Regions from separate parts of the Marinitoga okinawensis genome, predicted to be linked through region 2. Evidence: riboswitches for the same ligand, from Rfam matches in the RefSeq annotation. Region 2 holds a riboswitch; the other holds the start of a gene.
What was found. Region 2 has a riboswitch for lysine ahead of ACZ5CK_RS01055 (Na+/H+ antiporter NhaC family protein). Riboswitches for the same ligand answer to the same signal wherever they lie in the genome.

Region 1 (3,596 bases), 740 kb from region 2:
TGTTTTTTTATTTAACTATAACAGGATTTTCTGATTCCGCTACAAGAGCTGTTTTGTTATTATCTTTAATAGAATTTAATAAATTAGTTGGATTTAATATTGATTCAAAAAATTTATTAGGTTTAATTGGTGTAACAAATTTATTGTATAATCCAAATGTTGTTTTTTCAGTTGGATTTTTGATGAGTTACTTTGCAGCATTTTCTATATTGTTGATAATAGAATATACAAAAAATCCTATTTTTATATCTTTTGCAGCTTTTTTAGCTGTACTACCTTGGAGTATCTTGTTTTTTAATGGATTTTCATTATTAAGCCCATTGCTGAGTATTATTTTTGTCCCAATTGTATATTCATTAATGTTTTTTTCTGCTGTATATATAATTGCACCATTACCCCATATGATTAGTTACATTGTAAATGATTATATAGGTATTATAAAATATTTTTTGCAATATATAAATAAATATATACCATATATTACCTTAACAGGTTATTGGAGCGTAATATTATACATAATTTCTTTTATTTTTTTAATTATGTTCCATGTTTTTATGAAAAAATATTCAATAAGAGGAGGAATTTAAATGTCTGGTAAATTTATTCTTATTGTAGGGCCAATGTATTCTGGAAAAACATCAGAACTCATTTCATTTGTTGAAATATATACTTTAGGTAAGAAAAAAATAAAAGTTTTCAAACCAATAATTGATACAAGATATGCCTCTGAATATGTTGTATCTCATACTGGAACAAAAGTAGAAGCTATTCCCATAAAAGAATCTAAAGAAATGTATAATTTTTTAGATTATGATGAAAAAGCTGTTTTTGTTGATGAAGTTCAATTTTTTGATACAGGTTTAAAAGATGTAATTCTTGATTTAATCAAAAAAGGCATTAATGTATATTGTTCAGGTCTGGATTTAACCTATAAAAATAATCCTTTTGAAACTACTATATTATTATCAGCTTATGCTGATGAAATCATAAAGAAAAAAGCGGTTTGTCATGAATGTGGAGAATATAATGGTACTATATCTTTTAAAATTGTTGGGAATGGTTCTGAAATAGATGTAGGTGGTTTTGAAAAATATATTGCTGTATGTAGAGATTGTTATGAAAAACTTAATTCAGAAAATTAATATTATTAATATTAATTTTCAAAAATGTTCCTATATTGTAGTTGACTAAATACTAAAGTTATGATAAAATATGTTGGAAAGTTAATAATGTGAAGATGGAGAGATGGCCGAGCGGTCTAAGGCGCACGCCTGGAGAGCGTGTGACGGGCACAACCCGTCCGTGGGTTCAAATCCCACTCTCTCCGCCATCAAGGGCAGGTCTATCCTGCTCTTTTTTTATTTTAGATTTTATGATATAATATATTAAACAAAAATTAAAAAATAATCTGGAGGATATAATGACTTTTTTTGAAAAATGGAAAATGAGATGTCCAATTATTCGATTTATAGAACGTTTGAGAATGAAAAGGATAAAAGTGAAAGTTAATAAAATAGAAATAAAATGAATATATTAACATCAATATAACTATCAAGAAAACAAATTTTAAATATTATTTGTTAAACTACGGAAAAGTTAATATGTTTTACGAACAAACGGAGGCGCAACCGAGATGAGTAATCTACCTATCGCTAGGGTAGGCTTGGGGTAGATGAAAGGCGAGGTTGCCGAAGGGTGTAAGATTTACCCGTCTTACATGCCTGGTTGTATAGGGAATACCTATGCAACTGTCGCATGATTGCATGCGGAGAGCCGTTTGAGATAATATGTTATATTATAATATTATTTCAAATATTGGCCTTCCCATGCGGAAGGCCAGTTTTATTTTAAAGGAGGGAGAATATGAAAGTTGGTGTAGTTGGTGCAACAGGTGAAGTTGGAAGAACTATGGTCAAGGTATTAGAAGAAAGAAATGTTGATATAAGTGAGTTAAGACTCTTTGCAAGTAAAAAATCTGAGGGGAAAGAAATTAAATTTAAAGATAGAATATATTATGTTGAAGAATTAACTGAAGAAAAAATGAAAGAAAAATATGATTATTTATTATTTTCTGCTGGTGGTTCTATTTCTAAAAAATATGCTCCAATTGCAAGTGAATATGGTAATACTGTAATAGATAATTCTTCAGCTTTTAGGATGGTAAGAGATATTCCTTTGATTGTTCCTGAAATAAACGGAGATATTATTAAAGGATATAAAGGTATTATTGCAAATCCTAATTGCTCTACTATTCAAATGGTATTAGCTTTAAGAAATGTAGAAAAAGAATTAGGAATTTCAGAAATTTTTGTAAGCACTTATCAGGCAGTTTCTGGAGCTGGAAATAAAGGTATAAAAGAATTGTTAGATCAACAAAATAGTATAAATAATATAAATCACTTTCCAGAAATGATAAACAATAATGTCATACCAATAATAGGGCCAGTTTTAGAAAATGGTTTTACAGAAGAAGAAATGAAAATGGTAAATGAAACAAGAAAGATATATGATAATTATAGTATTAAAGTTTATCCTACCGCAGTTAGAGTTCCTGTATTATATGGGCATTCTGAAAGTATTACTTTTAGAGTAAAGGAGAAAGCTAATATAGAAAAAATTAGAGAATTACTATCAACAGTAGGCAATGTGGTATATACAGAAAATCTAATAACTCCTATAAACGTAGCTGGTTCAGATATTACATACGTATCAAGATTAAGACAAATGGATGAAACAACATTTTTAATTTGGGTTGTAGCAGATAATGTTAGAGTTGGAGCTGCAACAAATGCTGTAAGAATATTACTAAAACATTATGAATTAAACAATAATAGAGATGAGTGAAAATATGAAAAAATTTCCTTTTGAAAATGAAATACATCAGTTATTAGAAAAGTATCCAACACCATTTTATGTATATGATGAAGTAGAAATATTAAATTCATTAAAAAAATTACAAAATGCTTTTTCCTGGGGTGAATTCAAAGAATACTTCGCTGTTAAAGCTACTCCCACACCTTACATTTTGAGAATTTTAGGAAAAAATAATTGTGGAACAGATTGTAGCTCATTAGCAGAATTATATTTGTCAGAAATGGTTAATATTACAGGAGAAAATATATTATTTACTTCAAATAATACACCTATAGAAGAATACAAAAAAGCATATGAATTAGGAGCTATTATAAATTTTGATGATATAGGTCATATTGATAAATTTATTGAAAAAATTGGAATTCCTAAAATAGCTTCTATAAGATATACCCCTAAAGAAGCTTTTGGAACAGAAATAATTGGCGATCCTGTAAATTCAAAATTTGGAATGCCTTTTAATAAATTGATAGAAGGATATAAAAAGATGAAAGAGATAGGAGTTAAAAGATTTGGACTACATGCAATGCTCATTTCAAACACATTAGATGCAACCTTAATTACGAAAAATACAGAGATAATATTTAAAACAGTCAGTGAACTATCTAATGTATTAAATATAGGATTTGAGTTTATTGATATTGGTGGTGGATTTGGTATTCCATATAAACCTGAAGAAAAAGAGTTGGATGTGAATAAATTAAGTAATATGATAAAAGAATTAT
Region 2 (3,596 bases):
ACGGTGAAATTTTAATGAAAAATAGAGAAGTAAAATATGATGTGAATAGTATTTATAATAATGCAAAAGAAATATCAAAAAAATTATGGGAAAGATTATAATCAGGGGGGTAAAATTATGGATTTAAGTACAGAATTTGCTGGAATAAAACTTAAAAATCCTTTAATGCCAGCTTCTGGACCACTCGTTGGCGATGATGAAAAAATGTTATATCTTGCCAGACTTGGCGTTGGGGGCATGGTAACAAAAACTATATCAACAAAAGCAGCTGAAGTTCCAAGACCATGTATATACGGGACAAATAACTATATAGTTAACGCAGAATTATGGTCAGAATTACCACCAGAAAAATGGATAAATGAAATATTACCAAAATTAAAAAAAGAATTGGATTTACCTTTAGTAGTTAGTGCAGGCTATACTAAGGAAGATATGGAAATATTAATACCTCAATTAGATAAATTTGCTGATGCATTTGAAATTTCCACGCATTATGTAGGAAAGAATTTAGATAATATAGCAGAAACTGTAAGAACTATTAGAGCAAATACAGACAAACCAATATTTATGAAAATGAGCCCTCATATACCAGATCCTGTTGAATTTGCGAAAATGGTATTAGCAAATGGCGGAACTGGTGTTGTTGCAATTAATTCTCTTGGACCAACTATGCTTATTGATATCGAAAACAGAACAAATCTAATTGGAAATGATAAAGGGCAAGTGTGGATTTCTGGTCCTGTTATTAAGAATTTAGGACTTGCACTTGTAAATACAATAAAAACTGCAGTCCCTGAAATACCTGTAATAGGTGTTGGTGGAATTGCTTCTGCTGATGATGTTATAGAATATTTATTAGCTGGTGCTGATGCGGTTCAAATGCTATCTGCAGCATTAATTAGGGGAAAACAATTGTATAAAACAATAGTTGATCAACTTCCTAAAGCTCTTGAAAAATATGGATTTAATAGTATAGATGAGGTTAAAAAAACCGGGTTAAAGAAAAAAGAAGTAGTATTTGAACCAAAATATCCAAAAATAGATTTAAATAAATGTACTTTCTGTAAATTGTGTGAAATGGTATGTCCATATTGGGCAATTACTGTTGATAAGGAAAATAAACAGGTTATAGTAGATGAAGATAAATGTTTTGGTTGTAGTTTATGTCAAAGCAGATGTCCTGTAAAAGCAATTAGTGGAGTTATATAATAGTATCTATAAAAGATGGCGTAAATCGCCATCTTTTTATATTAATAATTACTTTGCTTCTTCTAAAGTAGTTATTTATTGAAAACTCCCATTTTTATATTAATAATTCATTACTAAAATAATGAAAATTTAATTGTTATTGTGATGATTACGCATAACAAAATCTGTTTAATTATAATTAATACAAATTATTAAACAGATAATATATTAATCTTTTTTGACTTTATTTACGTTTTTATGATATAATAGCTTTGATTTTGTATTTGTGGTTAAAAATATTTCTGGAGGATTACATATTTTGCTTTTTTATAAATCCATAATAATTTATAATCCTATTATTTTCACAATCAAGAAATATTCAAGAAATATTTATGTGATAAACTCGATTAAAAAGTTAATATATCTAACAACAAACGGAGGCGCAACCAAGATGAGTAATCTATCTATCGCCAGGGTAGGTTCGGGATAGATGAAAGGCGAGGTTGCCGAAGGATGTAAGGTTTACCCACCTTACAGGCCTGGTTATGCAGGAAAGACCTGTATAACTGTCGCATACTATATGCGGAGAGCCGTTTGAAATAATTAATTTTATTTCAAATAGGCCTTCCACATGGAAGGCTTTTTTATTTTAAAAATAGTTATATATAAATCATTATGTGAGGAGGGAGTTTATGAAGAAAAAACTCGTGGTATTATTTATCATGGCGGCGTTTGTTTTAGTGGCGACCCTGGCTTTTGCTGAAGGAGGAGATGCAGCAAAAATAAATTATGGTTTTTGGTCTGTTATTCCTCCATTATTAGCTATAGTTTTAGCGTTTGTTACCAAAGAAGTTATTGTTTCGTTATTGCTTGGTGTTTTTTCAGGTGCACTAATTAATGTTTTTGCTACATCTAGCTCTGGATTTTTTATGAAATTAGTTGAGAGTTATACAAAAACATTACAATACCCGGTAAACGCTTTAGCTGACAGCTGGCATGCAGGAATTATTGTTTTCACCTTAGTAATAGGTGGTATGGTTGGAGTTATTGCTAAAATGGGTGGTACAAGGGCTATAGCAAATGCACTTGCAAAAAAAGCAAAAACTGCAAGGAGTGCTCAAGTTGCTACAGCATTAATGGGCGTTGTTGTGTTCTTTGACGATTATGCAAATACATTGATAGTTGGACCTACAATGAGACCATTAACAGATAAATTAAAGGTCTCAAGAGAAAAACTATCATATATTGTAGATTCTACTGCTGCTCCTGTTGCCACTATGGCAGCGATTTCTACCTGGATTGGTTATGAATTAGGATTAATTGGAGATGCTTTTAACTCAATTGGAGTTAAAGTAAATCCATATTCAGTATTTTTTAGTTCTATTCCATATAGGATGTATGGGATTTTTGCACTTGTAATGGTATTTATGGTTGGTGCAATGTTAAGAGATTTTGGACCAATGTATAAAGCAGAAAAAAGGGCAAGATTAACAGGTAAGGTTTTAGCAGATGATGCAGAACCAATGTTATCTACAGATTTTGAAAAAGATTTAGATAAAAGTGATATTCCATTAAGAGTTTCAAATGCTTTGGTGCCGATTTTAACATTGATTATTTTTGCATTCATTGGTTTATGGTATTCTGGTGGAGGTTTAGATAATCCTTTTACATGGGATGGAATTAGGGATGCTTTTGGTAATGCAGATGCTTCCGCTGCTTTAATATGGGCATCAGTATTAGCTAGTATAGTAGCTGTTGTAATGGCTGTTTCTCAAGGAATTATGACATTAAGAAAAGCTTTAGAAGCTTGGGTTGAAGGTGCAAAATCGTTAGTTATTACTACAATAATTTTAACTTTAGCATGGTCTATTGGCTCAATTGCTTCTGACCTTGGAACAGCTGAATATTTAGTTCAAGTTGTTTCATCATCATTACCTGGCTGGTCAATACCACTCTTAGTATTTATAATATCAGCAATTGTATCTTTTGCTACAGGAACATCATGGGGAACAATGGCAATTATGCTTCCTTTAGCAGTTCCTTTGGCAGCAGCGTATACTGGAAATGAATTAACAGCATTAGTATATGCTACATTAGGTGCAGTATTAACAGGTTCAACATTCGGAGATCATTGTTCTCCAATTTCAGATACAACAATTATGTCATCAATGGCATCATCCGCTGATCATATTGATCACGTTAAGACACAATTACCATACGCTGTAACAGCAGCTTCTACTGCAGCTGTCGTTGGTTATATACCAGTTGGACTTGGATTACCTGTATGGGTTTCATTGATTTTAGGTGTAACAGCAATATGGGCAGTGTTAAGATTCTATGGAAAATCCACAGATCCTAAAGATTTAAAAGCTTAATAACTTTAACAATTAAAAAAGGAATGGTAGCAT

Region 1: it holds a riboswitch for lysine, as region 2 does, so the genes downstream of both, ACZ5CK_RS04910 (aspartate-semialdehyde dehydrogenase) here and ACZ5CK_RS01055 (Na+/H+ antiporter NhaC family protein) in region 2, are expected to answer to the same signal.

Annotation. Positions count from the first base shown of each region.
Region 1 is NZ_AP042422.1:979,134-982,729, forward strand. Features, by position in the region: gene ACZ5CK_RS04895 (ComEC/Rec2 family competence protein) at 1-587, shown strand, start outside; gene ACZ5CK_RS04900 (thymidine kinase) at 588-1,142, shown strand; tRNA gene ACZ5CK_RS04905 (tRNA-Ser) at 1,240-1,330, shown strand; lysine riboswitch at 1,610-1,784, shown strand; gene ACZ5CK_RS04910 (aspartate-semialdehyde dehydrogenase) at 1,864-2,844, shown strand; gene ACZ5CK_RS04915 (diaminopimelate decarboxylase family protein) at 2,849-3,596, shown strand, end outside.
Region 2 is NZ_AP042422.1:236,318-239,913, reverse strand. Features, by position in the region: gene ACZ5CK_RS01065 (amidohydrolase family protein) at 1-101, shown strand, start outside; gene ACZ5CK_RS01060 (4Fe-4S binding protein) at 118-1,209, shown strand; lysine riboswitch at 1,616-1,789, shown strand; gene ACZ5CK_RS01055 (Na+/H+ antiporter NhaC family protein) at 1,881-3,563, shown strand.